2 regions of the Ferrimonas sp. YFM genome follow, and region 2 is predicted to be linked to the other one. Evidence: predicted binding sites of a transcription regulator. Region 2 holds the regulator's gene; the other holds the start of a gene.
The links. Region 2 encodes LexA, which represses DNA repair genes until DNA is damaged. Its sites were predicted from a motif close to TACTGTATNNNNATACAGTA; they were not measured.
Positions count from the first base shown of each region.

Region 1: a site for LexA is predicted at 4,815-4,834, ahead of dinB (DNA polymerase IV). Genes of this name have one in related genera too.

Region 1 is NZ_AP027368.1:3,709,542-3,725,510, reverse strand. It holds gene nqrF (NADH:ubiquinone reductase (Na(+)-transporting) subunit F) at 1-1,043, shown strand, start outside; gene QUE41_RS17175 (FAD:protein FMN transferase) at 1,057-2,094, shown strand; gene nqrM ((Na+)-NQR maturation NqrM) at 2,091-2,315, shown strand; gene QUE41_RS17165 (methyl-accepting chemotaxis protein) at 2,729-4,732, shown strand; gene dinB (DNA polymerase IV) at 4,846-5,895, shown strand; gene QUE41_RS17155 (hypothetical protein) at 6,152-6,559, shown strand; gene QUE41_RS17150 (aminoacyl-histidine dipeptidase) at 6,636-8,093, opposite strand; gene QUE41_RS17145 (M17 family metallopeptidase) at 8,213-9,733, shown strand; gene QUE41_RS17140 (alcohol dehydrogenase family protein) at 9,791-10,882, opposite strand; gene QUE41_RS17135 (LysR family transcriptional regulator) at 11,006-11,866, shown strand; gene QUE41_RS17130 (NCS2 family permease) at 13,145-14,434, shown strand; gene proB (glutamate 5-kinase) at 14,563-15,681, shown strand; gene QUE41_RS17120 (glutamate-5-semialdehyde dehydrogenase) at 15,678-15,969, shown strand, end outside.
Region 2 is NZ_AP027368.1:163,410-179,378, forward strand. It holds gene QUE41_RS00785 (heavy metal-binding domain-containing protein) at 1-312, shown strand, start outside; gene QUE41_RS00790 (hypothetical protein) at 422-775, shown strand; gene QUE41_RS00795 (efflux RND transporter periplasmic adaptor subunit) at 910-2,538, shown strand; gene QUE41_RS00800 (efflux RND transporter permease subunit) at 2,547-5,684, shown strand; gene QUE41_RS00805 (MerR family DNA-binding protein) at 5,681-6,073, shown strand; gene QUE41_RS00810 (DUF2057 family protein) at 6,221-6,646, opposite strand; gene QUE41_RS00815 (hypothetical protein) at 6,698-6,976, opposite strand; gene QUE41_RS00820 (adenosylhomocysteinase) at 7,176-8,363, shown strand; gene QUE41_RS00825 (LysR family transcriptional regulator) at 8,322-9,224, opposite strand; gene QUE41_RS00830 (tRNA-uridine aminocarboxypropyltransferase) at 9,208-9,951, opposite strand; gene QUE41_RS00835 (aromatic amino acid transporter) at 9,954-11,189, opposite strand; gene plsB (glycerol-3-phosphate 1-O-acyltransferase PlsB) at 11,245-13,629, opposite strand; gene lexA (transcriptional repressor LexA) at 13,841-14,461, shown strand; gene QUE41_RS00850 (SulA-like leucine-rich domain-containing protein) at 14,461-14,910, shown strand; partial or broken gene coxB (cytochrome c oxidase subunit II) at 15,298-15,969, shown strand, end outside.

The sequences.
Region 1 (15,969 bases), 1.1 Mb from region 2:
ACGGCATCTTTATCTCTTCCGCCTGTGGCGGCGGCGGTTCCTGCGGCCAGTGCCGGGTGAAGGTACATGAGGGGGGCGGCGAAATTCTGCCTACCGAACTGGATCACATCTCCAAGCGTGAGGCCAAAGAGGGCTGTCGTCTGGCCTGCCAGGTGGCGGTGAAGAGCGACATGGATATCGAACTCCCTGAAGAGGTGTTCGGCATCAAGAAGTGGGAGTGCGAGGTTATCTCCAACGATAACCAGGCCACCTTCATTAAGGAGCTGAAACTGAAGGTGCCTGCCGGCGAGGTAGTGCCTTTCCGTGCCGGTGGTTACATTCAGATCGAAGCCCCTGCCCACCACGTGAAGTACGCGGATTTCGACATTCCGGACGAGTACCGTGCCGACTGGGAGCGCTTCGGCTTCTTCAAGCTGGAGTCCAAGGTGGATGAGGAAACCATCCGTGCCTACTCCATGGCCAACTATCCGGAGGAGGAGGGCATCATCATGCTGAACGTGCGTATCGCCACGCCTCCGCCAAACAACCTGACCCTGCCTCCAGGCAAGATGTCCTCCTACATCTGGAGCCTCAAGGCTGGCGACAAGGTGACCATCTCCGGCCCCTTCGGCGAGTTCTTTGCCAAGGAGACCAAGAACGAGATGGTGTTCATCGGTGGTGGTGCCGGTATGGCCCCCATGCGCTCTCACATCTTCGACCAGTTGAAGCGTCTGAGCTCGGATCGTAAGATCAGCTTCTGGTACGGTGCCCGCTCCAAGCGCGAGATGTTCTATGTGGAGGACTTCGACGGCCTGGCGGCGGAGAATGACAACTTCGAGTGGCATGTGGCCCTGTCCGATCCTCAGCCTGAGGACAACTGGGAAGGTTACACCGGGTTCATTCACAACGTGCTGCTGGAAAACTATCTGAAGAACCACGAAGCACCTGAAGATTGCGAGTTCTACATGTGTGGACCACCGGTGATGAACGCGGCGGTGATCAACATGCTCAAAGATCTGGGTGTGGAAGACGAAAACATCCTGCTGGATGACTTCGGCGGCTAACCTGAGAGGCTTCATGCTGTATCGAGCCCCTAAAAACCTATGGCTGGCCCTCATCGGGCTGGCCATTGTTCTCTCTGGCTGCACCCAGGCTCCCCAGGTGGAGTCGGTGTCCGGTCACACCATGGGTACCACCTACCACGTCAGTTGGGTGGACGGCCCTGACCATCATGACCCGCTGCTGCTGCAGGGGGAGATCGACCTGCGACTGGGCCAGGTGAATCGCTCCATGTCCACCTGGAAACGCAATTCGGAAGTGAGTCGCTTCAACCGTATGGCCCGGGTTGGCGGGATGGAGATCAGTGCCGAGTTTGCCACCGTGCTGCTGGAAGCCAAGCGGCTGACCGAGATGACCGACGGTGCCCTGGATGTGACCGTGGGCCCCCTGGTCAACCTCTGGGGCTTTGGTCCGGACGGTCGCATCGAGCACGCCCCCGACGAGGCGGAGATCGCCCGCATCAAGGGGGTGATCGGTGACGACAAGCTCTCGGTGAAGGGGCGTTGGCTGTTCAAGTCCGAGTCCGAACTCAAGGTGGATCTCTCCGCCATCGCCAAAGGCTATGGTGTGGATGTGGTCGCCGAGGTGCTGGAGGCCCGCGGTATCCACAACTACCTTGTGGAGGTGGGGGGCGAGCTCAGAGTCAAGGGGGTGAAACCCGGAGACCAGCCCTGGCGCGTGGCCATCGAGCAGCCTGATCCCATGGGACGTGACGTGTTCAACGTGATTGAACCCGGTAACAAGGCGGTGGCCACCTCCGGGGATTACCGGAACTTCTTCGAGGAGGACGGTGAGCAGTTCTCTCACATCATCGATCCGGCCACCGGCCGACCGGTGAACCACCATGTGGTGTCGGCGACGGTGATCACCGATACTTGTATGACCGCCGACGGCCTGGCCACGGCGATGATGGTGATGGGTGTGGACAAGGGCCTGGCCCTGGCGCAGCAGCGTGATCTGGCGGTGATGCTGATTGAGCGCAGCGAGGGCCAGTTCAAGGTGCACTACAGCCCAGCCTTCGAGCAGTACCTGGAGAGCAAGGAGACGCAGTCATGAACACCTTTATCGCCACCTTTTTCCTGATGGTGTCCCTGGTGGGGCTGATGGCCATCGGCTATATCATCAAGCGCAAAACCATCAGCGGCTCCTGTGGTGGCCTGGGGTCCGTCGGCGTCGACAAGGCCTGTGACTGCCCTGAGCCCTGCGATCGCCGTAAGAAGAAGATGGCCGACGAGGCCCGTCGCCAGAAACTGATGGAGCAGCAGCGAATTCTCTGACCGCTGCTTCCTGCAATTCTCAGCGGGCTCCCTGTGGGGAGCCCGTTTTTGTATCCTCCCCTGCCTGCCGATAACCCTGGTGTTTCCCCTCAAGCGGACAAAAGCCGCCATAGGACGTTTTATTCTCACCGACGCCTTTTATAAATTTTGTTTATTTACAGAAAGTTATAACGATACTTTTATATATTTCGCTGCCTGTTTTTTCCTGTCAGTATGCTGAATCAGGTTTGATTGGGTGGACTTTGCGCCGGGTTGTGGCGATTGCTGCTGCTGGTGGGGTCCCAGCCAGTGAAACTGAGCGTTTGCCGGCTCAGATCTGGTGCCCTCCATGAGAGCTTGTATCATCTTCAGTTTGGGTAATTTTGGCCGATAAGCAAAATACCTAGGGAAAAACAATAATTTCAGGGAACATCATGGATTGGTTCAGAGCCTCTTTAACCCGTCAGCTGGTGGGCTCCATCGGCGGCGCCCTTTTTCTGATTCTTACACTGATGACCATCTATCAGGTCAACCAAACCCGTCAGGCCACCCGGCTGCAGGTGAGCCATGAGGTCAGCCAACTGGTGTCCGATAAGGCCGGCAAAATAGCTGCCTTTTTCGAGGCCAAGGGGGCCATCGTCCACTCGGTGTTTGCCAGTCCCCAGGTGCAGCGCTTCTTTGCCGAGTACGATGACCGGGGCGGTGACCTGAGTGGCTTCGCCGACTACCCGCAGGTGACTCGCTACTTTCGCCATTTCTCCGATAAAGACGGCACCATCAAGAGTCTGTTTTTCGGCAGTGACGCCACCCACGAGTATTTCGATCTCAATGGGCGCTATTCAGACGATCCCAACTACTACACCAGCAAACGCCCTTGGTGGGGCGAGGCATTGGCCAAGAATCGTCTCTACGTCACCGAGCCGGCGGTGGACGCCAACGATGGTTCGGTATCGGCCACGGTGAAGCAGACGGTGTACGACGCCAATGGCCGGTTTCTGGGCATCGGCGGCATGGACATCCTCATCTCCACCATCGGCGAGACCCTGCTCTCCCAGGTGACCTACCAGGAGCAGGGGCAGGCGTTCCTGGTGACCGGCGATGGCAAGCTGGTGTTCTTCCCACTGTTTTCCGACGCATTCCCGCCCGGTTCCCTGTTGAGTGAGGTGGACAACCAGTTCGGTGCCACGCAAGGTTTTGCCACCCTGGCCAGGGAGATACTGGCCCAGGCCGAGGGACAGGGTGAAGTGAGCCTACAGGGCCAGGATCAGTTGGTGGTGTGGCAGCCGGTGGACAGCGAGTTTCCCCAGGTGCACTGGAAACTGGGGTTGCTGCTGCCGACGGACGTGGTGGGCGCCCGGGTGGCCGAAGAGGCCTGGGCGACCGGAACCGTGTCGGTGTTACTGACCCTGTTGATCTCGGCGGTGGTGTGGTTGCTGCTGTTGCCGTTTAAGTCGCAGATCCGCCGGCTGGTGGCCGCCATGGAGGCGATCGCCCAGGGGGATGGGGACCTCAGTCAGCGAATCAATCTGAAGCGTCAGGATGAGCTGGGGCAGCTGGGGCGGGCATTCAATCAGTTTGCGGACCGGGTTCACCAGCTGGTGAACCAGAGCAAGGGGCTGACGGAGTCGGTGTCCCACAGCAGCGCCCTGGCCTCCGAGATCTGGGGGGAAACCCTGAGCTCCATGTCCGCCCAGAAAGGGGAGGTGGAGCAGGCGTCTACGGCCACCAGTCAGATGGCACAGACCAGCGCCGAGATGGCCAGCCAGGCGGAACAGGTGGCGTCTCACGCCGACCTGGTGCATCAACAGATGGGACAGGCCGGCTTGGCCATGGGAGAGGGTAAGGAGTCCCTGGCCCAGTTGGCAGGCCAGATGCAGGAGTCCAGTGAACTGGTGTCCCGGTTGCGGCAGAACGCCGATCAGATTGGTGAGGTGCTCAACGTGATTCGCACCATCGCCGAGCAGACCAACCTGCTGGCGCTCAATGCGGCCATTGAGGCGGCCCGGGCCGGGGAGCAGGGACGGGGCTTTGCCGTGGTGGCGGATGAGGTGCGCTCCCTGGCTTCCAAGACCCAGGACTCCACCGCCAACATCCAGACCATCATCGCCGGGCTGCAGCAGGCCAGCATCGAAGCGGAGCAGGCGATGACCCAAAGCTGTGAGCAGTTGCAACAGAGTCAGCAGCGCAGCGATCAGATTGTCGATACCCTGGATCAGGCCGGCCAGGCGGTGGCCGGGATTCAGCAGCAGGTGCAGGAGATGACCCAGGCCATCGCCCAGCAGGCCGGAGTGGCCGAGGAGATTGCCGCCAGGGTGACCCGGGTGAACAGCCTCTCCGACGATGCGGTCTCCCGGGGCGACCAGCTGGAGCGCAGCCTGGAGGAGCTGGTGGAAGGCGGCAGCCAGTTGGCTCAGGGGCTGAATCGTTACCAGGTCTAGTCCGGAGCTCACACCATGGGACAAGGCGCCGGTTGGCGCCTTTTTTGATCTTTGGGCTTTTGGCCCTGGGGTGATATGATTTAACTGTCTATATATACAGTATTGGTGTGCGGGTGCAGCGCAAGATCATTCATATCGATATGGACTGCTTCTTTGCCGCGGTGGAGATGCGGGACAACCCCCAGTTGCGGGACAAGCCTATCGCCGTTGGCGGGCGGGCGTCCGGCCGTGGGGTGATCGCCACCTGCAACTATGCCGCCCGAGCCTTTGGGGTGCGCTCCGCCATGCCCACCCACAGGGCGCAGCAGCTGTGCCCGGATCTGGTGCTGGTGCCCCATCGCATGTCTGTGTACAAGTCGGTGTCTCAGCAGATCCACGCCATCTTTCGCAAGTACACCGAACTGGTGGAGCCCCTCTCCCTCGATGAAGCCTTCCTGGATGTGACCGGCAAGCCCCACTGCCAGGGCAGTGCCACCCGGATGGCCCAGGCGATACGGGGAGAGATCTTCGAGGCCACCGGATTGACCGCCTCCGCCGGCATCGCCCCCAACAAGTTTTTGGCCAAGGTGGCCTCAGATGAAAACAAACCCAATGGCCAGATGGTGATCCCGCCGGAGCGTACCGCCGAGTTTGCCGCCCGCCTGCCTCTGAAGAAGATCCCCGGGGTGGGGCCCAAGACCGCCGAGCGCCTTGCCCGTCGTGGCCTGCTTAAGGGAGAGGATGTCCTCAGCCTGTCGGAGGTGGAGCTGGAGTCGATGATGGGCAAGTTCGGACCGGTGCTGTGGCGCCGGTGTCGCGGCATAGACGATCGCCCGGTGGAGCCCAGCCGCATCCGCAAGTCCGTGGGGGTGGAAACCACCTTTGCCCGGGATCTGCCGGACCTGGCCGCTTGTGAACAGCAGCTCGACACCCTGTTGCCGGAGCTGGAGCGGCGCCTGAGTGCCAGCAAGCGCGGCATCAAAGGGCAGACGGTTAAATTGAAGTTTGCCGATTTCGAGCTGACCACGGTTACCCAGCAGAGTCAGCAACTGGACCCGGCGCTGTTCCGCGCCCTGATGGGCATCGCCTTTCGCCGGGGCAACGGACGCCAGGTCCGGTTGGTGGGGATCTCCGTGGAGCTGGCGGAGAACAAAGCCCTTCGTCAATTGCCCCTGCCTTTGTGACCGGAAGCTTGTTTGATCCCTGTCAAAACGATTAATAAAGCAACGAATTAATCTGGAGGTGAGCTTCCGAAAAACGTCCGCTAAAAACCCAGAGACGTTGGTGAAGCGGTTAGCCAGGTGTGTCCACTCTTTCTACCCCCAGACACTGCCATCCTGGCTTGGTGCAGAGCCTGACCCCCTATCGGCCATCTGGCCACTCAGCCTCTGCCGTCAGCCGGTGACCAGCAATCCGCCGGCGCAAGGAAGGAGGTTAAGGATGAGAACCTTTGCCAAACAACTGTGCCTGGCTGCGGGTCTGATGACCCTGGTTGCCGGCGTCTGCTATGGCCTGGGCTATGGCTTCTACCAACACAAACCCCTGCGCGATGCAGATTACTTCAGCCTCTATATCGGGGATAAGACCTTTTGTCGCACCGTAAACTACTACGACGACAAAGGGGATCAGAAGAAGGTGACCGCCCTGCTCAGCTACGCAGAGGAGAACGCCATGAGCTATCTGATGCGCCGATTCGGCAAGGACAAGGGTTCGGCCATCGTCAAGGCGTGCCAGGTGGAACGTCACGAGGCGCTGAAAGCCAGTTGCCGAACCAATCCGGATGACCAGGTGGAGCTGGTGGTGTTGGAGCTGAATAAGCCCCTGGTGAAACAGCAGAAGCTGATTTAGCGGGCAGCAAATAACGAAATGGGCATAAAAAAGCCGTCCTTCGGGACGGCTTCTCTTTTGGGAGACCCGGCGGCGCTTAGCGGTTGGGGACCGCTTTGAGCACTTCGGTCAGCAGTTGCCAGTACTTCTCCACGGTGGCGATCTCCACCTTCTCATCGGGAGAGTGGGGGAAGCGGATGGTGGGGCCGATGGAGACCATGTCCAGCTTGGGGTAGGGCTTTTTGAACAGGCCGCACTCCAGACCGGCGTGGATCACCATGATGTTGGGCAGGGCACCAAACTTCTGCTGGTAGGTTTCGCGCACCACCTGCATGACGGGGGAGGCGGCGTCGGGTTTCCAGCCAGGATAGGCGCCGGAGAGGCCCAGTTCGGCGCCGGAGAGTTGAGCCAGGGCGCTCAGCATGTTTTCCACCATCTCCCGGCCGCTGTCGATGGTGGAGCGGATCAGGCAGAGCACCTCCACCTTGTCGGCGTCCGTGGTGACCACACCCATGTTCAGGGAGGTCTCGACCACGCCATCGAACTCATCGCTCATGCGGATCACCCCGTTGGGGGCGCTGTGCATCAGGGCCACCAGCTTCTGCTGATCGGCGGCGGCGAACACCTGGGCTGGCGCCTGGGCGCTGTTCAGGGTCAGGGACAGGCCGGGTTCCACGGCGGCCAGCTCGTTTTCCAGAATGGCACGGTAGTCGCCGATGCGCTGCTCCAGCTGGGCCAGGTTGGCCTGGGGCAGGCTGACGGTCATCCAGGCCTCCCGCGGGATGGCGTTGCGCAGAGAGCCGCCTCGCAGCTCGGACAGGCGCAGCCCCAGCTCCTCGCCATGGCCAAACAGGAAACGGGCCAGCAGCTTGTTGGCGTTGCCCCGGCCAAGGTGGATGTCACAGCCGGAGTGGCCCCCTTTGAGGCCGGTCAGGGCGATCTCAACCGTTGCCATCCCCTTTGGCAGGGCGTCACGGGCCACCGCCAGGGTCAGGGCCGCATCCACGCCGCCGGCGCAGCCCATGTACACCTCACCCTCCTCCTCGGAGTCGGTGTTGATCAGGATGTCGCCGCTGAGCACGCCCGCTTCCAGGCCGAAGGCACCGGTCATGCCCGCTTCTTCGTCGATGGTCAGCAGCACCTCGATGGGGCCATGCTCCAGATCGTCCGCTTCCACCACCGCCAGGGCGGAAGCCATGCCGATGCCGTTGTCGGCACCCAGGGTGGTGCCCTCGGCGGTGACCCAGTCGCCGTCGATGTAGGCGCGGATGGGATCGGAGCCAAAGTCATGGTCGGTGTCGGAGTTCTTCTGAGGCACCATATCCAGATGAGCCTGGAGGATCACCCCTTTGCGCTTCTCGAAGCCGGCGGTGGCGGGCTTGCGGATAATCAGGTTGCCCACCTGATCCAGCAGAGTCTCCAGGTCCCGTGACTGGGCCCAGGCCTGGATGTGGTCTCGCAGGGCAATCTCCTGCTTGGAGGGATGGGGGATAGAGCAGATGGTTTCAAACCAGCGCCACAGGGGCTGTGGGCTGAGGGAGCTGATTGGCTGCACGAGCGGGTACTCCTGTATTCGCCTTATATTAATGTGCGGTCAGTCTACCACAGCCTGATTAAGGCAACGTGCTATAGTGGCCGGACAAGGATTTCCCCGTGTAAAAGGAAGAGAACATCATGGCACAAGTGGAATTTTTTACTCCAGCCGAGGACGCCCAGTTTGGCGAAGGTGGCTGGGATGCGGTGCTGGTGGTCAGCCAGGATTTTACCCTGGACGCCAACCCTGAGCTGAGTCAGCTGGTGGCTCATGCGGCGTCGGTGGATCAGCGCATCGGCAAGGAACCCACCCTGCTGCTGGCGCCGGGATTGGCGGGGGGACGGTTGATTCTGGCGCCCACCGGCGACATCAGCGATGACTATGAGGATGTTCGCCGGATCTATGAGGCGGCGGAAGAGGGCGCCAAGATGGCGTTTCGCTCCGGTGCCCGAGCCATCCTGCTGCTGCTGGACCTGCCTGGCGGCGATCCCCGTTACCTGAATGCCCCTGAGGTGGCCGCCCTGGGCTGTGGCCAGGGGCTGTACCTGAACCCGGATGTGGAGGATCAGCCCCAGGTGCGCATTGGCCTGATGAATGGCCAGGATGTGGCCCGCCTCAATGCGTTGGAAGCGGGCCGGGTGGCCGCCCGGGATCTGTGCGGTGGCGATCCCGAGCAGATGGCGCCTCCGGCCTTTGCCGATTACTGTGTCAGTCTGTTTGCCGAGGAGCCGGTGGAGCTGACGGTGGTCGATGACCAGGAGCAGCTGATGAGAGAGTACCCTCTGCTCAGTGCCGTCTCCCGCACCAGCTTCGCCGTGGCCCGTCATGCCGCCCGGGTGGTTCGGGTGGAGTACAACCCGGAAGGCGAGGTGCACCAGACCTGGCTGATCGCCGGCAAGGGGGTGACCTTCGATACCGGCGGAGCCGATCTTAAGGTGGGCGGCGCCATGGCCGGCATGAGCCGGGACAAGGGCGGTGCGGCGGCAACGGCGGGCTTTATGAAGACGGTGGCCATGCTCAGACCCAAAGGCATTCGCATCATCGCCGAGCTGGGTCTGGTGCGCAACGCCTTGGGCAGCGACGCCTTCGTGCCCGATGAGATCATCACCTCCCACGCCGGGGCCCGGGTGCGCATCGGCAACACCGATGCCGAGGGACGGTTGGTGCTGGCGGACCTGTTGTCACACCTGCGTCAGGACGCTCAGGAGGCGGTGTCGCCCAGGGTGTTCTCCATCGCCACACTGACCGGGCACGTAGTGCGCGCTTACGGCCCCTACACCGGGGTGGTGGAGAACAGCGTTGCCCGGCGGGGTCAGCAGGGGCAGCTGATGCAGCAGATTGGTGAGCGCTGGGGCGAGCCGGTGGAGATCTCCACCCTGCGTCGTGAGGATTTCGCCCAGGTGGCGGGCCGCAGTGAGTCAGAGGACCTGCTCTCCTCCAACAACGGCGCCTCGGTGAACATCAGCCGCGGTCATCAGTTTCCCCAGGCGTTCCTGCTCAAGGCTTCCGGGCTGGATAAGCACCAGCTGGCCAGTGACCAGCCCATCCCCTACCTGCATCTGGACATCGCCGCCGCGGCGGTGGAGAAGCGGGACCCGCTCTATGGCAAGCCCACAGCCCGTCCTGTGGCCACCCTGCTGGCGATGATGGAGGAGCTGTAATCCCCAAAGAGTCGGAGGCCTGCGGGCCTCCCTGTCTCCTGGGCCTTCGGCATGGGATCAGGGGATCAGCACCAGCTTGCCCACATGTTGTTTGCTAAGGAACGCTTCCTGAGCCTGATGGATTTCGGACAGGGGGTAGGTGTTGGCGACCTGGGGAAGCAGTTCCCCCGCCTCTATATAGCGCAGCAGATTTTCGAACACCTCCCTGGGCTGTGCGGTGCAGCCGAGCAGGGTCAGGTCTTTGAGATACAGGGTGCGCACGTCCAACTCTACCAGGGGACCGGCAATGGCGCCGGCAACCGCATAGCGTCCTCCGGGTTTCAGCCCCTCAAGCAGAGTCGCGAACTCCGGGCCGGCCACCAGATCCACCACCACATCCAGGCTGTTTCCTTCGAGCTGTTCGGCCAGGGGCTGCTCTCTGCAGATGATCCCAGCCGCGCCCAGCTTGAGCAGGGCGGGCCCCTTGTGGGCGGAGGTGACGGCCCACACCTCGGCGCCGCGGCGCACCGCCAGCTGCATGGCGGCGCAGCCGACACCACCGGATGCGCCGGTGATCAGCACCCGCTCCCCGGCCCGGACCCTGGCCCGGTGCAGCATGTTCTCCGCCGTGGAATAGGCACAAGGGAAGGAGGCCAGCTCGGCGTCGCTCAGGGGGCTGTCTATTTTATAGGCTTCTGACGCACGGCACAGGGCGTACTCGGCAAAGGCGCCATCGCACTCCGAGCCCCAGGTGATCAGGTGGCTGCCATCAGCCGTCAGAGGATCCTGCATGGGGCGCACCAGCACCCGCTCGCCGACTCGCTTGGGGTCGACCCGCTCGCCGACCGCGAGAATCTCACCACAGCCATCGGCGCCCTGAATCCGTGGAAACTGCAAAGGCGTGCCGGACCAGGTGCCATCGGCGCCGGAGAGGCCTTCGAAGCCAATGTCTCCCCCGGCGCTGGTGGCCTGGGAGACCTCCTTGGAGTACCAGGCGATGCGGGTATTGATGTCGGTGTTGTTGATGCCTGCGGCCCCGATGCGGATCAGCACCTCCCCGGGGCCGGGCCTGGGAACGGGCAGGTCCCGTCGATATTGCAGCCTGTCCAGGCCACCGTGGCCAGTGAGCAGCACACCGCTCATGGTGCAGGGAAGGGGGGAGTCAGTCATAAAACCAGGCCTGGGTAAGCAATCGTTGAGATTAAGCCTAGGTGGCCTGCTATGATTTAGACAAACGAATTGTTCTGTATCATTGTTTAGCTTTTCTAAATGATGTGGTAATCAGGAGAGAAGATGGACGTATCGCAACCGAATGCCAGGGCGCTGCTGGACATGGAGCAGCTGAAGACCTTCTTGACGGTGGTACACAGTGGCGGGCTTAAGCCGGCGGCGGCCAGGGTGTGCCGTTCTCAGGGGGCGGTGAGTATGCAGCTGAAAAAGCTGGAAGCGCATCTGGGCACCAGATTGATGACCCGCACCAATCAGGGAATCCAGCTGACGCCGGCGGGTGAGACATTGAAGGAGTACGCTCAGCGGTTGGTGGATCTCAATGCCGCCACCCTCTCTGCCATAGGTCAGCCTCAGTTAACCGGGGCGCTGAGAATGGGCATCCCCAGTGACTATTTGCCGGCTCTGCTGCAGAGAGTCGTGGTGGCCCTGGCTCAGCACTTCCCAAAGCTTCAGCTCAGCGTCTTCTGTCGAAGAAGCCGGGAGTTGCAGTCGATGCTGGCGCTGGGCGAGCTGGATATGGCCATCGTCTCCGGATGTGCCTCTGCCGCTCAGGGCACTGAGCTGTGGCGCGAGGAGTTTGTCTGGTCAGGACGTGTATCCGTGGAGACAGGTCCGGCTCCGGTGGCGCTGTTCAGCGACGACTGCATTGTTCGCGATTGGGCGCTGGCCGATCTCAGGGAGTTAAAGATAGACCATCGACAGGTGCTCTCAACGCCGGACATGAACAATCTGTTGTCAGCAGTGGATGGCGGTTTTGCCTATGCTCTGGTCCCCCGTTCCGATGTGCAGTGGGAGGCAACGGCGCCTTTTGCCGATGTTGGCGCCAGATGGTTGTCTGTCAACCTGGTGCATCGACCCGGTTTGCAGGGGGAGTTGGTGAGTCGTATTGAGGAGTTGCTGATGAGTCAGGTGCGTCAGACCTGATCTGGACTGACCGTTTCCTTGACTGAGCAGGTAGGATGTTGAGCTTTTTCCTTAGAAAAAACGTGATCTGCGCAGGGGTGTTTGCGGCTGCCTGTGCGTGATGTTGGAAATTTCAGCAAAGGTGAGATCTGGGTCTCGCTCCTGCAGGCCATATCAATTGGTTATCATGTAATAAACTTTCAGAAATCGGCTTTTTTTCAAAAAAGATCACGATAAAGCTTGTAATAAAATTACATATCGGTATTATAGCAACTGTCGGGAGGCAACTCCCCCTAGTAAGGACCGAGTTGGTCTTCATCGTCTCAAAGGTTGAGACGTGAGTTTCTCCAAGGAATCGAGACCGCTGTGCCAAGGAACCGCACCACTTGTACTAGGTGTTAGCAACTTTATCGGAGAAAAGATTATGAACTACCCATTCGGTTATGACGTTACCCTGTACGGCTCCTGGTCCCAAGGCCAGTGGAACGCCACCAGCATCTACTACGCTGGCAAGAAGTAACGTTCGGCGGCACGCCCGCCACCTGCCTCGATGAGGCAAAGCGTCTCCAAGGAACCGAGTGCTGTGCCAGGGAACCGCACCACTAATTGACAATCAGTGTTAGCAACTTTAGGAGAACACCCTATGAATACCCAGTTTGAATACCAAGTCCGCCTGTACGGCACCTGGTCTGCTACCGACTGGAACGCATCTGCGCTCTACTACGCCGGTTAAGCAATCCACTCTGGCGGCGGAGCCGCCCATGCCTCAAAGCGCTGAGGCAGCATACTCTCCAAGGAACTGAGTCGTTGTGCCAAGGAACTGCACATTATTTGTGTTTGCAACGAATTTAGGAGAATGCCTTATGAACGCCCCATTCGATTACTCTGTGAATCTGATTGGCAGCTGGGCTAGCGCCAGCTGGAATGCGACCGCGATCTACTACGCTCGCTAAGCATCAACCTCGTGTAATTTCATCAGTTATTGGACCCCATCTGTGTCGTCGGCCCCTTTGGCCGGCGGAGTAAGGCCGAACATTTGTCATCCTTTGCGCCGGTAACCTTGTTGCCGGCGTTTTTTTATCCCTTTTCTCTGCATATCCCATCGATTTTCGCCACCTTGAGTGACAGTCAGATCTGCTCACCGGGATCACATTCCTGAGCATTTTCGCAACAGTTTCATGCTCCTTTTACTCCCTTCCCTTGCTGAGGGGGGGGGAAATCCGCATAATTGCGCCGCATCTGCCCCAGGCAGAAACTCTGTACCCCAAAATATTAAAAAATTAAAAATTAGGACATCCTATGATGGAAAAGCTCTTCAAGCTGAAGGCTCATGGGACCAGTGTGCGCCAAGAGGTGATCGCTGGCCTGACGACCTTCCTGGCTATGGCTTATATTATCTTCGTGAACCCCTCCATGCTGGAAATGGCTGGCATGGACTCAGGGGCTGTGTTCGTCGCCACCTGTCTGGCAGCCGCCATCGGTTGCTTTATCATGGGCTTTGTCGCCAACTACCCCATCGCTCTGGCACCCGGTATGGGCCTGAACGCCTTCTTCACCTTCGTGGTGGTGGGCCAGATGGGCTACTCCTGGCAGACCGCCCTGGGAGCGGTGTTCCTCTCCGGTATCTGCTTCCTGCTGCTCTCCCTGTTCAAGGTGCGTGAGTGGATCGTCAACGCCATTCCCATGTCTCTGCGTCTGGGCATCGCTGCCGGTATCGGTCTGTTTCTTGCCTTTATCGGCCTGCAAGGTGCCGGCATCATCGTCGATAACCCGGCTACCTTGGTGTCTCTGGGCGATGTGACCAAATTCGAGAGCATCATGGCGATGTTCAGCTTCCTGCTGGTGATCACCCTGGTGCACTTCCGCAACAAGGCGGCGGTGCTGATCAGCATCCTGGTGGTCAGTGCCGTGGCGGTTCTGACCGGCAAGCAGGAGTTCACCGGCATCATGTCCGCGCCACCCTCCATCACTCCGACCCTGATGCAGATGGATCTGGCCGGTGCCCTGGATGTGGGCATGGTCTCCGTGGTGTTTGCCTTCCTGTTTGTGGATCTGTTCGACACCTCAGGTACCCTGATTGCCGTGGCTCAGCGCGGCAACCTGCTGGACGACCGCGGCCGTCTGCCCCGGCTGCCCAAGGCGCTGTTTGCTGACTCCACCGCCACCATCGCCGGTGCCATGCTGGGGACCTCCACCACCACCAGTTACGTTGAGAGCACCGCGGGTGTGGCCTCCGGTGGCCGTACCGGCCTGACCGCCGTGGTGGTGGGCCTGATGTTCGTTGCCTGTCTGCTGTTCTCCCCTCTGGCGGGCATGGTGCCAGCTTACGCCACCACCGGCGCCCTGCTGTATGTGGCGATCCTGATGATGTCCGGCCTGGTGGGCGTGGACTGGGAAGATCTGACCGAAGCGGCGCCTGTGGTTCTGACCACCCTGGTGATGCTGCTCAGCTACTCCATCTCTCACGGCATCGCCGTTGGCTTTATCAGCTACGCGGCCCTGAAGCTGATGACCGGCCGGGTGAAAGAGCTGAACCCGGCAGTACTGGTGCTGGCACTGGCCTTTGTCGTCAAATACGCCGTGCTATAAAAAGCCTGTATAAAAAAGCAACGTATCGTGATGGGCGTCCCCTTTGGGGGCGCCTTTTCTCGTTTTTAAGATGAGCTTTGATCTGGCCTGGGTTATAAAGGAGGGATGAATTTTTATCAGTGATTCCGATGTCTTCTCTCTCTGTTCCCTACAAGCGCGTGGTGGTCAAGCTGGGTACCAGTGTCCTGACCTCAGGCGGAAACAGCCTGGACCGGGCCCACATGGTGGAGCTGGTCCGGCAGATGGCCCGCCTCAAGCGCGGCGGCTGCGAAATCATTCTGGTGACCTCAGGTGCCATTGCCGCCGGCCGTGAACACCTGGGGCAGCCGGACCTGCCCACCAGTGTGGCCAGCAAACAGATGCTGGCGGCGGTGGGTCAGAGCCACCTGATGCAAACCTGGGAGCACCTGTTCAACCTGTTCGATATGCACGTCGGCCAGATGTTGCTGACCCGGGCCGATCTCAATGACCGGGAGCGTTACCTCAATGCCCGGGACACCCTCAACGCCCTGCTGGATTTTGGCATCATCCCGGTGGTGAACGAGAATGATGCGGTGGCCACCGCCGAGATCAAGGTGGGGGACAACGACAACCTCTCCGCCCTGGTGGCGATGCTGGCGGACGCCGACAAACTGATCCTGCTGACCGATCAGAGTGGCTTGTTTACCGCCGATCCCCGCTCCAACCCGGATGCGCAGCTGATCAGCGAGGTCAACCGCATCACCGATGAGCTGCGCAAGCTGGCCGGTGGCAGTGGCACCAATCTGGGCACCGGAGGCATGGCCACCAAGCTGCAGGCGGCGGATGTGGCCCAGCGGGCCGGGATCCAGGTGGCCATCGCCGCCGGACACAGCGAAGGGGTGATCGAGCGGCTGGTGCGGGGGGAGTCGGTCGGCACCCGATTCTGTGCCGATGAAGCGCCCTTGGATGCCCGTAAGCAGTGGCTGTTGGCGGCGCCAGCGGCCAGCGGCTGTTTGACCGTGGACGAGGGGGCGGTTCGCGCCCTGGTGGAGAAGGGATCCAGCCTGCTGCCCAAGGGGATCACCGCCATCGACGGACGCTTCGAGCGCGGGGCGGCGGTCTCCATCTGCGACCCTAAGGGGCGAACCATAGGTCGAGGCATAGTGCGCTATGACCACATCAGCCTGACGCGCATCATCGGCTGCCATTCGGAGCAGATTGAGCAGCATCTGGGATTCAGCTACGGCACCGTGGCGGTGCATCGAAACGACTTGGTGATTCTATGACGACAGACTTACAACAGATGGGCCGTGACGCCCGTCGTGCCAGCTTTGCCCTGCTGAGTTTGGGCCGGGCCCAGAAAGATGCCCTGCTGCAGACCATCATCGAGCAGTTGCAGGCGCATCAGGCCACCATCCTTGAGGCCAACGCCGAGGATGTGAAGGAGGCCGAAGCCAACGGCATCAGTGGTGCCATGCTCGACCGTCTGCTGCTGACCCCGGAGCGGCTGACCGCCATCTGCGACGACATTCGTACCGTGATGGGCCTGCCGGATCCGGTCGGGGAGGATATCG
Region 2 (15,969 bases):
TGCCCCAACAAGGACAAGCATGCCAAGCATCAGCACAAGCATGATTGCGCCAACTGCCCCAAGATGAGCGGCAAAGGGGCCCACTACACCCATGCCTGCCCGATGAACCCCAAGATCGTCGGTTTTGAGGGCGACAGCTGTCCCAAGTGCGGCATGGATCTGGAGCCGGTTGCCAAGGCAGACCGTCAGGCCTATACCCACGCCTGCCCCATGAACCCCAAGATCCGCGGTTTTGAGGGTGACAGCTGCCCCAAGTGCGGCATGGATCTGGAGCCTATGGCCCAGGCCGGTAAGGGTCACAGCCATCATTGATGGCGGGCTTTGAAAAAAGGGTGAACTTTTTTTCGGAAATTCGTTCATAATGGTGGCCACAGGCTAGAGAACTGAACCGACCATGACCCCATTGAGCAGAGTACTGAGCATGCTGTTACTCGCACTGGCGCTGATAAGCCAGGGTGCGGTGGCGCGTATGCCGATGATGCCCATGGGAGACTCGGTTCAGGCCATGGCCACCATGGACTGCCACAGCCAGATGTCCGATTCGGCCCAGGCCGAAGAGGAGAGCTGCTGTTGTGATGGCGGGACCATGACCGGAACCATGGCCATGGACTGTGACAGCGGCTGCAGCCAGTGTCAGGACTGTTTCCATTACAGCTCCACGCCGGTTTCGCCCCTGCAGATCGGCCGTTCGCCACAGCATGGCGAACCCCCCGCCTATCTCACCAGTTTTGACTCCGTCTGTCTGGAGTCTGATGAGCGACCTCCCATCGCCTGACCCTTTATAGCGACGACTTTGACACCCAGGGTGCCTTGACCGGCACCCTACCTGGCCCGTGAATCGGGCCTACCGACTATAAAGAGGTGTCCGGGCTATCCCAGAGATAGAGCCGGATTCGAGGAGAAGCCAAGATGTTTGGTGACAACTTTTCCGCCCGTTGGCTGCTGGTTTTGATGCTGGCTGTGCCGATGTTGGCCATGCCACTCCACGCCCAGCAGGCCAGTGCGCCCGCCCATAATCACGCTGAACAGGCCGAACCCTACGCCTGTCCCATGCACCTGGATCAGACCGGCCACCAAGGCGACCGCTGCCCTGAGTGCAAGATGTTTCTCACCCCGGTGGATGCGCCCTATGCCTGCCCCATGCACCCGGACCAGACCGGGGCCATCGGCGATCGCTGTGCCATCTGCAATATGTATCTGACTCCGGAGGAGGATGAGGAGGAGGCGGCCCGGCCCTATGCCTGCCCCATGCATCCGGAGCAGACCGGTGGGGAGGGGGACCGCTGCCCCATCTGCAACATGTTCCTGCAGCCTGTGGAGGGCGACGCCCATGCAGGTCATGACCACGACGCCATGGCAGCACCAATGGCGTCTCCTGTGGCCAAGCCCAGCCCGCTGCCGTCCAACGGCGGAGGGGTCAAGTACGTCTGCCCCATGCACCCCCATATCGTCTCCGATGACCCAGGATCCTGCCCCATCTGTGGCATGGACCTGGAGAAGGTGGAGCTGGGTGCCAGCACCGAAGAGGTGGTGGTGGGTGTGCCCGGAGGCATGCAACAAGCCCTGGGTATGCGGGTGGAAGCCGTGGAGCAGGGCACCCTGTGGCGCTACATCAATACCATAGGCACGGTGGAGTATGACCAGGATGCCCTCAGCCACATCCATGCCCGGGTGTCCGGCTGGATCGAAAAGCTGGGGGTTGCCTCGGTCGGCGACCCGGTGAAAAAGGGCGACCTGTTGTTTGAGCTGTACAGCCCGGAACTGGTCAATGCCCAGGATGATTATCTGCTGGCCATGGGCAGCCTCAAGAGCGACACCATCCGCGGACCTGAGCTGATGCGCAAAGCCAGGTTGCGTCTGGAGTTGCTGGGGATGGACTCCGGCCTGATTCAGCGCCTGGAGCGTACCGGCAAGAGCCTCTACCGGGTGCCCTTCTATGCCCAGCAAGATGGCTACATCAGTCAGCTCAATGTCCGCGACGGCATGTATATCCAGCCAGCCACCGAGGTGATGAAGCTGGTGAATCTGGACAGGGTCTGGGTGATCGCCGAGGTGTTTGAGAACCAGCAGGGCTGGTTCAAGGTAGGCCAGGATGCGGCGGTAACCGCGTCTGCCCTGGGGCTGTTCGAGCTGGAGGGGCAGATCGACTACATCTATCCCGAGCTGGATCCGGTGACCCGGGCGATGCAGGTGCGGGTCAGTCTGGCCAACCCTGAAGGCAAGCTGCGTCCCGGCTCCCTGGTGGATGTGGAGCTCTATGGCACCGCCAAGCGCGGCCTGACTCTGGTGCCCACCGAGGCGCTGATCCAGACCGGTCGCAGTAACCGGGTGGTGGTGCAGAGGTCCGAGACCGAGTTTGTGGTCAAGGAGGTGACCCTGGGGATGATCGCCCGGGGCAAGGCGGAGATCCTCTCCGGCATCGAGCCCGGTGAGCGGGTGGTGGTGTCCGGTCAGTTCCTGCTGGATTCCGAGGCCAGCCTCAAGGGCAGCCTGATGCGGATGACCAGTGGCAGCGCCCACAGCGGCCACAGCCACTAGGAGGTCCCATGCTGGAAAAAATCATTGAAGCCTCCATCCGCCAGCGGGTGATGGTGCTGGTGGTGATGGCGGTGATCGCCCTGGTAGGCTGGCAGGCACTGCGCACCACCCCACTGGATGCCCTGCCGGACCTGTCCGACGTCCAGGTGATCGTCAAGACCCCCTATCCGGGACAGGCACCACAACTGGTGGAGGAGCAGGTGACCTACCCGCTCTCCTCGGCGATGCTGGCGGTGCCCGGCGCCAAGACGGTGCGCGGTTACTCCTTCTTCGGCGACTCCTACGTCTACGTCATTTTTGAGGATGGCACCGACATCTACTGGGCCCGTTCCCGGGTGCTGGAGTACCTGTCCCAGGTACAGGGGCAACTGCCGGCCGCCGCCCGGCCTGAACTGGGGCCCGACGCCTCCGGGGTGGGCTGGGTGTTTGAATACGCCCTGGTGGATCGCAGTGGTAAGCACGATCTGGCCCAGCTACGCAGCCTGCAGGACTGGTATCTGAAGCTGGAGCTGCAGAGTGTGGCCGGGGTGTCCGAGGTGGCCACCATAGGTGGCATGGAACAGAGCTACCAGGTGGTGGTCGACCCGCACAAGCTGGCCCTCTACAAGCTGGATATCGGCCGGGTGAAGCAGGCCATCGACCGGGCCAACGCCGAGGTGGGTGGTTCGGTGGTGGAGATGGCCGAGGCGGAGTACATGATCCGCTCCAAGGGCTATCGCCAGAGCCTGGTGGATTTCGCCGAGATCCCCCTGGGGGTGGTCTCCGACGTCGGCAACCCTGTGCTGCTCAAGGATGTGGCCACCCTGCGCCTGGGGCCGGCCTCCCGCCGCGGCATGGCGGAGCTGGATGGGGAAGGTGAAGTGGTGGGCGGCATCATCGTCATGCGTTACGGTGAAAATGCCCTGGCCACTATAGACGCGGTCAAAGCTAAGCTGGCTACCCTCAAGGCGGGCCTGCCCGAGGGGGTGGAGGTGGTGACCACCTACGACCGTTCCCAGCTGATTCTCAACTCTGTGGACAACCTTAAGGGCAAGGTGATCGAGGAGATGGCGGTGGTGGGCCTGGTGTGCCTGCTGTTTCTGCTGCACGCCCGCTCCACCCTGGTGGCGGTGATCACCCTGCCGCTGTCCATCCTGGTGAGCTTTATCATCATGGGCTGGATGGGGGTGAATGCCAACATCATGAGCCTGGGGGGGATCGCCATCGCCATCGGTGCCGTGGTGGATGCCGCCATCGTGATGGTGGAGAACGCCCACAAACACCTGGAGCACTTCAAGGCCGACCAGGGCCGTGAGCCCCTGGAGCCAGAGCGCTGGCAACTGATGAAGGAGGCGTCGGTGGAGGTGGGGCCGGCGCTGTTCTTCAGCCTGCTGATCATCACCCTGAGCTTCATGCCGGTGTTCGTATTGGAGGCTCAGGAGGGACGGCTGTTCCACCCCCTGGCCTACACCAAGACCTTTGCCATGGCCGCCTCGGCCCTGCTGGCGATCACCCTGATCCCGGTGCTGATGGGCTACTTCATTCGCGGACGCATTCCCGATGAGCGCAAGAACCCCATCAGTAGGCTGTTGATCGCCCTCTATCGTCCCTCCCTGGGACTGGTGCTGCGATTCCCCAGGATCACCCTGGTGCTGGCCATCGTTGCCCTGGCGAGTGCCTGGTACCCCACCAGCCGGCTGGGCTCGGAGTTCATGCCTGAGCTGGAGGAGGGGGACCTGCTGTATATGCCCACCACCCTGCCCGGAGTGAGCGCCGGCAAGGCGGCGGAGCTGTTGCAGCAGACCGACCGGCTGATCAAGACCATCCCCGAGGTGAAACGGGTGTTCGGCAAGGTGGGACGGGCGGAAACCGCCACGGATCCGGCCCCGCTGACCATGCTGGAGACCACCATCATGCTCAACCCCAGGGAGAGTTGGCGGGAGGGTATGACCCTGGAGGGGGTCATCGATGAGCTGCAGCGCACCGTGAAGGTGCCCGGGGTGACCAACGCCTGGGTGCAGCCGATCAAGACCCGCATCGACATGCTCTCCACCGGCATCAAGACCCCCATCGGCATCAAGATCTCCGGTGCGGACGTGGACGAGCTGCAGCGTATCGGCGGCGAAATTGAAGCGATACTGACCCCGCTGTCCGGCACTGTCTCCGCCTTCGCCGAGCGGGTAGGGGGCGGCCGCTACATCGACATCGAACCCAAGCTGGCGGTGGCGGCCCGCTACGGCCTCAGCCTGGACGATGTACAGAACGTGGTACGCCTGGCCATCGGTGGCATGCAGATTGGTGAATCGGTGCAGGGGGCAGAGCGCTACCCCATCAACCTGCGCTATCCCAGGGAGCTGCGGGATGACATCGATAAACTCAGGGCCCTGCCTGTGGTGACCGCCAAGGGTCATTACATCCCCCTGTCCAACATCGCCGACATCAGCATCAGCGACGGCGCCCCCATGCTCAAGAGCGAAAATGGCCGGCTGATCTCCTGGGTGTTTGTGGACATCAAGGGGATCTCCATCGGCGAGTACATCGATCAGGCCCGTCAGGCCCTGGACAGCCAGCTGAAGCTGCCGGCCCGTTACAGTGTCAGCTTCGCCGGTCAGTATGAGTATATGCAGCGGGTAGAGGCGAAGATGGTCCAGGTGATCCCCATGACCCTGGCGGTGATCTTCCTGCTGCTGATGCTCACCTTCGGTTCCACCCTGCAGGCGGGCATCATCATGCTCAGCCTGCCCTTTGCCCTGGTGGGCTCCGCCTGGCTGCTCTATCTGCTGGAGTACAACCTGTCGGTCGCCGTGGCGGTGGGGATGATCGCCCTGGCCGGGGTGGCGGCGGAGTTCGGGGTGGTGATGCAGGTCTACCTGAACAACGCCATCAAGGCCAGACGCAAGTCCGGTGCCTATTCGTCGGTGGCGGATCTGCGTGAGGCGCTGATGGAGGGGGCGGTGATGCGCATCCGACCCAAGGCGATGACCGTGGCCACCATCTTCTTCGGCCTGTTGCCCATCATGTGGGGTGCCGGTTCCGGTAATGACGTGATGCAGAAGATCGCCGCCCCCATGGTGGGAGGCATGGTGACTGCACCCCTGCTGTCGCTGTTCGTGATTCCTGCCCTCTATCTGTTGATCTACCGCAGGGAGCTGAAGGAGGAGGCATGAAGATAGGCGAGGTGGCCCGGGAGACCGGGCTCAGCGTCAAGGCCATTCGTTACTACCATGACATTGGTCTGGTGGCCGCCCCCCGGGGTGACAACGGCTACCGCAGCTATGGCCGGGTGCAGCTGGCTCAGCTGCAGTTTGTGGCCAGGTGCAAGGCCCTGGGGTTTTCTCTGGAGCAGTGCGCCACCCTGCTGGCTCTCAACGGCAGCGAACGGCGGACGGCCGCAGAGGTGAAAGCGATGGCATCGGAGCAACTGGGCCAGGTGCGTGACAAACTGGACCAGCTGAGGTCTCTGGAGCGGCGCCTGTCCGGGCTGGTTGGAGGCTGCCCCGGTGGTGCCGGGGCCCAGTGCAGCATCCTAGACACCCTGAATGGCGGCGTTCGCTAGCGTCGCACCGATGCAAATGCAAAGAGGCGCCGAGGCGCCTCTTTTTTATGGCTGTCTGGTTGTGCTTCAGCGATTCCCCACGGGCTCAACGGCGGTGCGCAGGTGCCGACCAGACAAAAAAAAGGCGGCCGAAGCCGCCAAGGTTGGTCAGAAATTGACGCTGGCTCTGGCCATCAGGGCCAGCAATTGGCTCTGAGTCAGCAGCCGGCTCTCCACCGGCCCGGCGTCACTGCGCAGGCTGACTTCGGGCTGTCGGGCGAATTCGCGTACCTCCGCATCGCTGCGCAGCTGAGGCAGCTGGAGCCGGTAGCTCTGATGGTCCTGGGCCTCGAAGCTGAGGTAAAGGGGCTCGGAACTCACGTATTCATGGTCCTCCGCATTGAGTTGCAACAGCTCGGCATAGCGCAGCTCGAGGATCTGCAGCCCGGCCTTGAGTGGCAAGGCGCTGCGGTAGCTGGGCACCGCTTCGCCATTCACCTTGTTGGCCCAGATGGAGGAGGGCAGTTCCAGGGTGGCGGCATTGGCCAGGACGGGCAGCAGGCTTATCAGTGCAGCGGAAATCAGGGTTTTCATAAGGTTATCTCCAGAAGATTCGTCAATTGAGTGGAATAGGGGTACGAACCGTCAGGAGATGGGAGGACGCAGGGGTTCCGGGTAAGGGGTCGGGTAGTTTGCCGGCATCTCAAAGGGGAGTGGAACACTTCCCGGTACGGGAGGCTGCGGGATCTCCACAGGCAGCAGAGTCGCCGCGGCCACCCACACACATCCCGTTTGACACTGCTGGCACAGTGACAGGTCGGCATGATGCGTCGCCAACTCGCAGTTGACCACCATGTCGGCGGGCATCCTGTGAGCGGGCTGGCCCAGGGTGGGTTGCGTCAGGCTGATGGTCAGGAGTGTCAACAGCAGGACGAACCACAACCCAGGTTTTCGGGAAGTGTTCCTAATCATATGGCCAGGGTAAAGCCTCCCGCCGCAGGAGGGTCAATACCTTGAGTGATCAGCTGCCAGTTTGACTGAACACTCCATTCACTCAGCTTGGTTTTTCCCCTTGCCGGTGCCGCCCACAATGGCGGCGACCTAATCGCTAAGGAGACACACCATGACCGAGTTACTGGAATCTGGCCGCAACCGCATCAAATGGGCCCGGGCCCATATGCCCATAGTCCGGGCCCTGGGGGAGGAGTTTGCCCGCACCCGCCCCTTCGAGGGACTGACCCTGGGGATCTGCTTGCACGTGGAGGCCAAGACCGGGGTCTGGTTGGAAACCCTCACCCAGGGGGGCGCCCGGGTGGTGATCACCGGCAGTCCCGGCACCACCCAGGATGACACCGCCGAGGCGATCCGCCACGACTATGGCGTGCAGGTGCTGGGGCACAGGAACGAGAGTTTCGAGGACCACATCGAGCAGTGCCGTCAGGTGCTGCGGGCCGAGCCGCAGATTCTGTCGGACAATGGCGCCGACCTGCACAGCCTGCTGTTCACCGAAGCGGAGTTTGCGCCTCTGCGCGGCGGCATTCTTGGGGCCACCGAGGAGACCACCACAGGGGCGATCCGGCTGCGCCAGTTGGCGCCGGAACAGGGCTTTCCCACCCTGGTGATCAACGACACCCAGGCCAAGCGCATCGTCGAGAATCGCTATGGCGTCGGCAGTTCTGTGGTGGATGGCATCATGCGCGCCACCAACGTGATGCTGCATGGCAAACGGGCGGTGGTGATCGGCTATGGCTACTGTGGCAGCGGTGTGGCCATGCGCCTGCGGGGCATGGGGGCGCATGTCACCGTGGTGGAGCAGGATCCTCTGATTCGTCTCGAGGCCCACATGGAGGGATTCCCCACGGAGGACCTGGAGCCGGCCCTGGCTCAGGCGGAGCTGGTGGTGACGGTCACCGGCTGTGACGGGGTACTGACCCGGGAGCACTTCGGCCTGATTCCCCACGGGGCGATCCTGGCCAATGCGGGTCACTTTGCCCGGGAGATGGAGCTGGATTATCTGCGGGCTGCATCGGACAAGGTTAGCCGCATCCGCGAACAGGTGGAGGCGTTTCGCTACAAGGGCAAGACCCTGTATCTGCTCAGTGGCGGCAACCTGGTGAACCTGGCCGCCGGGGATGGCAACCCGGTGGAGATCATGGATCTCGGGTTGGCGATGCAGGCCCTGAGCCTGGCGGCGGTGGCCCGTCGTGGCCAGGAGTATCCCAATGAGCCGCAGCCGGTGCCCCGGCCCATCGAGATGCAGGTGGCCAGGCTAGCGGTGGATCACTGGATCCGCAAAGGTGCGCCTCAGTAACTCCAGCAGTCGCTCCAGCCTGGGGGGCTTGTTCTCCCGGGCGGGGTAGACCACCGACAGGGGCACCGGGTGCAGCCACTGATCCATCTGCGCCTGCAGGGTGCCCTGCTTCAGCTCGCTGCGACAGAGAAACTCCAGGGCGGTGGTGATGCCGACGCCGCTGCGGGCCAGGCGCAATGCCATGGTTTCGCTGTCGGTCTCCACCACGAACTGGGGCTTGACCAGCACCGGCTGGCCGGACTCATCGATAAAGTCCCAGTGGCGGCCGGTGAGGCAGTGGCGATAGTGGATGCAGCGGTGGCCGGCCAGCTGCTCTATGGTGGTGGGGACCCCGGCCTGGCGCCAGTAGTCCGGACTGGCCACCAGCTTGGTGTCCAGCTGGCACAGGGGGCGGCACACCATGGAGCTGTCCTCCAGGCGACCAATCTGCAGCGCCAGGTCGATGCCACGGCCCACCAGATCCTCCACCGACTCCCCGATCAGCACCTCCAGCTTGACGCCGGGGTGCTGCAGCAGCATCTGCGCCAGGCAGTGGTGCAGGGGTTCGGCGTCCAGCACCGCCGGCACCTGAACTCTCAGAGTGCCCCGAATCTCCGCCGCCTGGTCGGCCATCTGCTGATCGGCTCGCTCCGCCTCATCCAGCAGCGGAGAGATCCGCTCCAGCAGCTGTCGTCCCTCATCGGTGAGAGACAGGCGTCGGGTGGTGCGATGCAGCAGGCGGACGCCGTAGTGCTCCTCCAGCTGGCGCACATGACCCGAGATCAGGGCGCGGGACAGATCCAGCGCCTCGGCGGCTGCGGCAAAGCTGCCCCGTTCCGCTACGGTGCGAAAGGTGAGCCATTGATCAAAGCGGTGTCGCATCCTGTTGCTCCCTCTGTTGGCAGGCGGCCAGACGATCAAATGCTTCGCCCTCGGTGGGCACTGGCAGCTGGTGCTTGCCGGCGTAGTAGTGGCTGGAGAACATCTGGAAGAAGGCGTCCATCACCTCGGCGGCATGGGCTTCCCCCGCCAGCTCCAGCACCATGGCGGCCACCTCGGCGGTGGCCAGCTGGTGATCGTGCACCGCTTCCCTGAGTTTGTAGTTGCTTAGATGCTCCGGATTGATGCTAAGCACCGGCATCTGCCTCAGGTAGGGGCTCTTGAAGTAGATCTTGCGTGCCTGGGCCCAGGTGGCGTCCAGCAGGACAAACAGTGGCCGCTTGCCCGATGGGCAGGGCCGCGGGGCCTCCACCACAGGCTGATCCTCCACATAGGCATCGGGAAACACCAGGTAGGGCTGCCAGCCGGGGTCGGCCAGGTAGTCCAGCAGCCGGGGATCCGGTTCGGTGCGGTCCCAGACGAAGGCGGCGGTGTCCGGCAGGATCTCGGCGATGAGGCGGCCGGTGTTGGTGGGCTTCATTGGTTCCTTGCGGTGCATGATCAGGCAGAACGCCGGATTCACCTGCTGAGGCTGACGGTAGTCGCAGACGCAGTGGGTCTGGGCGATCTGGCAGCGGGGGCAGCGCACTATGGTGGCGCCCCTGGACTGATAGGGCCTACTGGACTCGGCCACCAGCCTGGCCCGCAAGGTGAGTACCGCGTTCTCCATCGTCACTGTCCGAATACCGGCAATAGTTTCAGTTTACCGGCAATCTCACACAGGGCCACCGTCAGGCCGAAGGCCACCACCAGCCAGATGGCCCCCTGACCGCCCGGGGCACGGTAGTCACTCGCGGGATGAGTGCGGCGCACCGCCCGGGCCATCAGCGCCGGTACGATGGCGGCCCACAGGGTGGCGGCCAGGCCGGCAAAGCCGATGGCGTAGATAAAGCCGTGGGGCCAGGCCAGGGCCAGTAACAGTGGCGGCAGGAAGGTGATGGCGGCGGTTTTGCTGCGCCCCGAGACCGAGTTGTCGAAGCCAAACAGGTCGGCGATAAAGTCAAACAGGCCCAGGGTTACGCCCAGGAAGGAGCTGGCCACCGCCAGGTTGGCGAACAGTGAGAGCATGGTGCCCAGGCTGCCGCCGTCGTTGTGCTCCAGGGCGGCCACCAGATCCCCCATGTTGCCCCCGGCCTGGATCACCGGCAGCATCTGTTGCTGGCTGAGGTTGCCAAAGGTCAGGGTCAGCCACAGCAGGTAGATGGTGAACGCCAGACCGGTGCCCAGCAACAGGGCCAGGGCGATGCGCTTGGGCTGTTTGCCGTAGTACTTCACCAGGCTGGGGACATTGCCGTGGTAGCCGAAGGAGGCCAGCATGAAGGGCAGGGCCGCCAGGCCGAAAATGGCGTAGCTTTTGCCCTCCTCCTGGGCGGGGAACAGCTTGGTGGCTTCAATGCCCGGGGCCAGATCCAGGGTGGAGGCGGCGAAGGTGAGCAGCATGGCGCCGATCATGATGGTGCTGAGGCGATCCACCGCCGCAGCTCCCAGCCAGACGATGACTGCCAGAACTCCGGCGAAGCACAGGGCGGCCGGTTTGGCGCCGAGCTCCAGCCCCAGGGTGGCGGAGAGGCCGTGGCTGACGATGGAACTGCCACCGCTGATGTAGGCGTAGGTCAGGATGTAGAGCACGAAGGCGATGGAGATGCCGTTGGCCACCCGCCAGGGGCGGCCCAGGGTCTCACCCACCATGGAGTCAAAACTGGCGCCCACCGGGAAGTGCAGGTTGGTTTCCAGCACGAACAGGCCGGAGAGCAGCATGCACAGCCAAGCGAAGGCCAGCATCAGCAGGCTGTAGCCGTACCACATGCCGGCGCCGGTGACCGGTAGGGAAAACATGCCGGCACCCACTGTGGTGGCGGCGATGATCATGGCCCCGCCGAGAAGGCCGGGGGAGGAGCGGTGTGTCATTGGGATTCCAAACTCAAAAAGGGCCCCGCAGGGCCCTTGGATAACATAGTGGCGACTAGCCCGCCTGGCTGATGGAGGCGCGCATGCTGACCGGCAGCTGGGTCAGCACCAACTGGGCCAGCTCCTTGATCAGGTCGGTGTCCGGCGTGTCGCCGATGCAGCCCATCTCCTTCAGTCTCAGGGTCAGGGTGTTGAACACCTTCTTGTCGAAGAACTCAGGCGCACTGGTGCCGTGGAGCTTGCACAGACGCTCCGCCAGCTTGGTGGCTTCCTTCTCCAGGGAGCCCCGCTCGATGTGGGGCTCGGCCTGCAGCCTGGCAAGCAGGATGGCGTAGCGCTGCAGGGTCTCCTGACAGATGGCCGCCAGTTGCATCAGGCTGTTGCGCCGGCTCTCCACTATGGTCAGCTGGCCATGGTCGTCCTCAAGCAGGTGACCATGGTTGAGCAGTTCGTTGATCAGGGCGTGCAGATACTCATCCAGCTCGCCGTCCAGACCCATAAACAGCTCAGCCTGCAGCAGCGGGTAGAGCTTGTGGGCGTCTTCGATCAGCTGCTTGCGGCTGGGCTTGGCGCTCTTGACCACCAGCGAGGCCAGCAGGCTGGGCAGGATCATCAGGTGCAGGATGTTGTTGCGGTAGTAGGTCATGGTGACCGCCTGGTGGTCGGCGATGCTGACGATCTCACCCAGGTCATCCTGACTCAGCTGGAACTTCTCCAGGTCCAGCACGGTTTGCAGCACCTGCTTGCCATCCCCTTCGGTCAGGGTGGTGTAGGGGGTGTAGGGCACCGCCTGCAGCAGTTTCAGGTAGAAATCCAGCTGCTGCTCCAGGGTGGCCCGTGGCAAGGCGTGCTGCGGGGTGGCCAGCAGGGTGGTGGCGGTCAGGGTCACTGAACTGACGGCGGCGGCATCGTTGATGTTGCACATCAGCTGATTGGCCAGCTCGTTCACCGCCGGGGTCAGCCAGGGCTGACGCTGCTCAGGATCGTCCTGAGTATCCTCGCGCCAGTTGGGCACCTTGTCGTTGAGGAACTGATGCACGGTGATGGGCTGGCCAAAGTTGACGTAGCCTTCACCATAGTTGCGCAGCTTCTTGATGGCGGACAGCACCTGGCCCAGTCCCTCTTTCTCCTTCTTCTTACCCTTCAGCTCCTTGTGATAGGTGGATACCTCCATCACATGGTCATAGCCCAGGTAGATGGGCACCAGGGTCACCGGACGCTCGATGCCGCGCAGCACCGTCTGGATGGTCATGGCGATCATCCCGGTCTTGGGCGGCAGCAGGCGACCGGTACGGGAGCGGCCCCCTTCGCAGAAGTACTCGATGGAGTAGCCCCGGGCGAACAGCTGGTGCAGGTACTCGCGGAAGACGTCGGCGTACAACTTGTTACCGCGGAAGGAGCGGCGGATGAAGAAGGCACCGCCCTGGCGGAAGATGGGACCGGCAGGCCAGAAGTTCAGGTTCACTCCGGCAGCGATGTGCGGTGGCACCATCCCCTGTTGGTAGATGATGTAGGAGAGCAGCAGGTAATCCATGTGGCTGCGGTGGCAGGGCACGAACACGATCTCGTGACCATCCTGGGACAGCTGACGCACCTGCTCGGCACCGCGAACATTGATGCCGTTGTAGATCTTGTTCCACAGCCAGGAAAGGATGCGCTCACCGATGCGAATCAGGTTGCTGGAGTAGTCGGCGGCGATCTCCTCCAGGTATTCGGTGGCCTTCTCCCGGGCTTTCTCTTCGCTGATCCCCTTGCTCTTGGCCTCGTCGGCGACCGCTTGCTGCAGTCCCTTTGAGGCCAGCAGGCTGGCAAACAGGGCCTGGCGATCCGGCAGACGCGGGCCGGTGGCCACGGTGCGCTGACGACCGAAATGCACCCGGGCAACCCGGGCCAGCTTCTGGGCAATCCCCTCGTCGGTGCCGTGGTTGTCGGCCATGTAACGCAGTGACACGGGACGGGAGAAGCGGATGAAGCTATCCCGGCCCAGCATCATCAGGATAAAGAATTTGCGCAACCAGGTGGGGTGCTCCCGGTTCAGCAGGGTGGCGGAGACACTCTCCTCCTTGCCTGGGTCCCGGCCCCAGAACAGAGACACCGGCACCACCTGGGCGTCCAGGTCATCATAGGTGCGGTGCAGGCCCAGCAGCTTTTCGAAGCGGGCCATAAAGTCCGCTTTCTTGCGCGTGCCAAACAGGGGGGTGGCGCCGTTGAGCCACACCACCCGGCTCACCTTCTCTCCCTTGACCTCCAGGGGCTCAAGGGGACTGGGCAGGCCGCTGTTCAGACAGGCCTCATGCAGGGCCAGCAGATCAGAGTGGGATTCGTGGGCCATCACGTACACCAGGGGCCGCTTGGGATCGATATCCAGCTCAGAGATGGGGTCCTCGGGCACCAGGCGGGTGGTCACTACCGGCTTCTGCAGCCAGCGTGCACCCTGCATCCAGGGTGAAAGGTAGTCTTGAGTCACCGTTGAGTTCGCTTCTTGTTCTTCAATTGACGTAGATTCTACACCGAAAGCGCTCGGTACGGCAGTGGCTCAGATATTCAGTTGTCTCAAACTGTTCCGGAACTCCTGCCTGCAAATAACTGTTGAATTAATCGCCTACCTGTATATACTCACAGTGGTACTGTATAGATAAACAGGTAGAACTATGAAGCCGTTAACCCCAAGACAGAGCCAGGTGCTGGAGCTTATCCGCAGTCACATGCAGGAGACCGGCATGCCCCCCACCCGGGCCGAGATCGCCAAACGCTTGGGGTTCCGCAGTGCCAATGCCGCCGAGGAGCACCTCAAGGCCCTGGCCCGCAAACAGGTGATTGAGATTGTGCCCGGCACCTCCCGGGGCATCCGCCTGCTGGACAGCGGCCCTGAGCCGGAGCAGCTGGGTCTGCCCCTGATCGGTCAGGTGGCCGCCGGTGAGCCGATCCTGGCTCAACAGCATATCGAGCAGCACTGCCAGATGGATCCGGCCATGTTCCATCCCAGCGCCGACTTCCTGCTGAGGGTGCGCGGCGACTCCATGGTGGACATCGGCATCATGGATGGTGACCTGCTGGCGGTACACAGCCAGAAGGACGCCCGCAATGGCCAGGTGGTGGTGGCCAGAGTTGGAGAGGATGTGACGGTAAAACGCTTCGAACGTAAGGGTAACGTCGTCTATCTGCACGCAGAAAACCAAGAGTATCAACCCATAGTGGTCGACCTGGAGCAGGAGTACATGTGCATCGAGGGGCTGGCAGTGGGGGTGATTCGAAATGGAGGATTGCACTGATGAAAAGCCGCCAGGCAACACAATACCGCCACCCTGGCCTGTGGCAGGGAAGTTGGAATCATGGTGCCAGCCTGAACAAGCTGGAGGATGGCATCGAGACCTTGACCCGGCTCGCGCCGGAACTGGCTGAACTGAGCCGCAAAGAGCGCTGGCTGGTGCTGGTCAATCCGCCCGCCTTCGGCTGGAAGCGGATCCTGAAGGAGGCCGGTGTGGCCATGGATCGCATTTTGCTGGTGCGCTGCCAGGACGAGGTGGAGGGGCAGTGGGCCGTGGAGCAGGCCCTGAGCGGCCGCACCTGTTCTGCGGTGCTGGCCTGGTTGCCCACCATCGCCGCCCGTGACTGGCGACGCCTGGAGCTGGCCAGTCGCCGGGCCGATTGCTGTGGCTATCTGTTCCAGCCTCAACACCATCCCATGACTCCTGCCCTGGTCAGCAACTGGATCCACTGATTTTCGGGAAAAAGGGGGGCTTTAGGCTGTAATTAGCCCCAATCCCGATTTTTGAATCTAATTCGCCCCCTTCCTGCGATAATTCGCTCATTCTTTCATCTGCTTAGACTTATATTCCGACTTGGCCGGCATATAAGGTATTTCCTCTGTTTTGCCCTTCCATTGTTTCATTGAGTGCTATTCTTGATCTTGATCAAATGAGTTTGTCTCATTAGGTTAGGAAAAGACACGATCGCAGAATCGTGTGCGGCGGAGTGACTCCGGATTAAGCGGTTCCGCGGTATGCCCAAACCTATTGAGGGGGAGGGGAGCTTCATAGGGCTGTGAATTACTGTGCTGGCTCTCTTCTGGATATTGCAGGTTGCAATACACAGAGGAGCAGTATTTGTGAGACGTTACTTTTCGTTGGTGATCGGCCTGGTGCTGATGCCAACCCTGGCGCTGGCCACGGAATCAGACTACAACCTGACCCCCGGGGTGACCGCCATCAGCGAGCAGGTCTACGGCCTGCATATGACCATCTTCTACATCTGCTGTGCCATTGCGGCGGTGGTGTTCGGCATCATGCTTTACTCGCTGATCCGACACCGCAAGTCCAAGGGGGCAGTGCCTGCCAATTTCCATGAAAGCACCAAGGTTGAGGTGCTGTGGACGGTGATCCCTTTCATCATCCTGATCGTCATGGCGGTCCCGGCCACCAAGACCCTGGTGGCCATGGAGGACCCCAGTGCGTCGGATCTCACCATCCAGGTGACCGGTTCCCAATGGAAGTGGCACTACAAGTACTTCGACAAGGGCGTGGAGTTCTTCAGCCTGATGTCCACCCCTCAGGAGCAGATTAAGAACGCCGAAGCCAAGGGGGAAAACTACCTGCTGGAGGTGGACAAGCCCCTGGTGATTCCTGCCAATCGCAAGGTACGCTTCCTGATGACCTCCGACGATGTGATTCACTCCTGGTGGGTGCCCGCCTTCGCGGTGAAAAAAGACGCCAACCCGGGTTTCATCAACGAGGCCTGGACCAAGGTGGATAAGCCTGGCACCTACCGAGGTCAGTGTGCC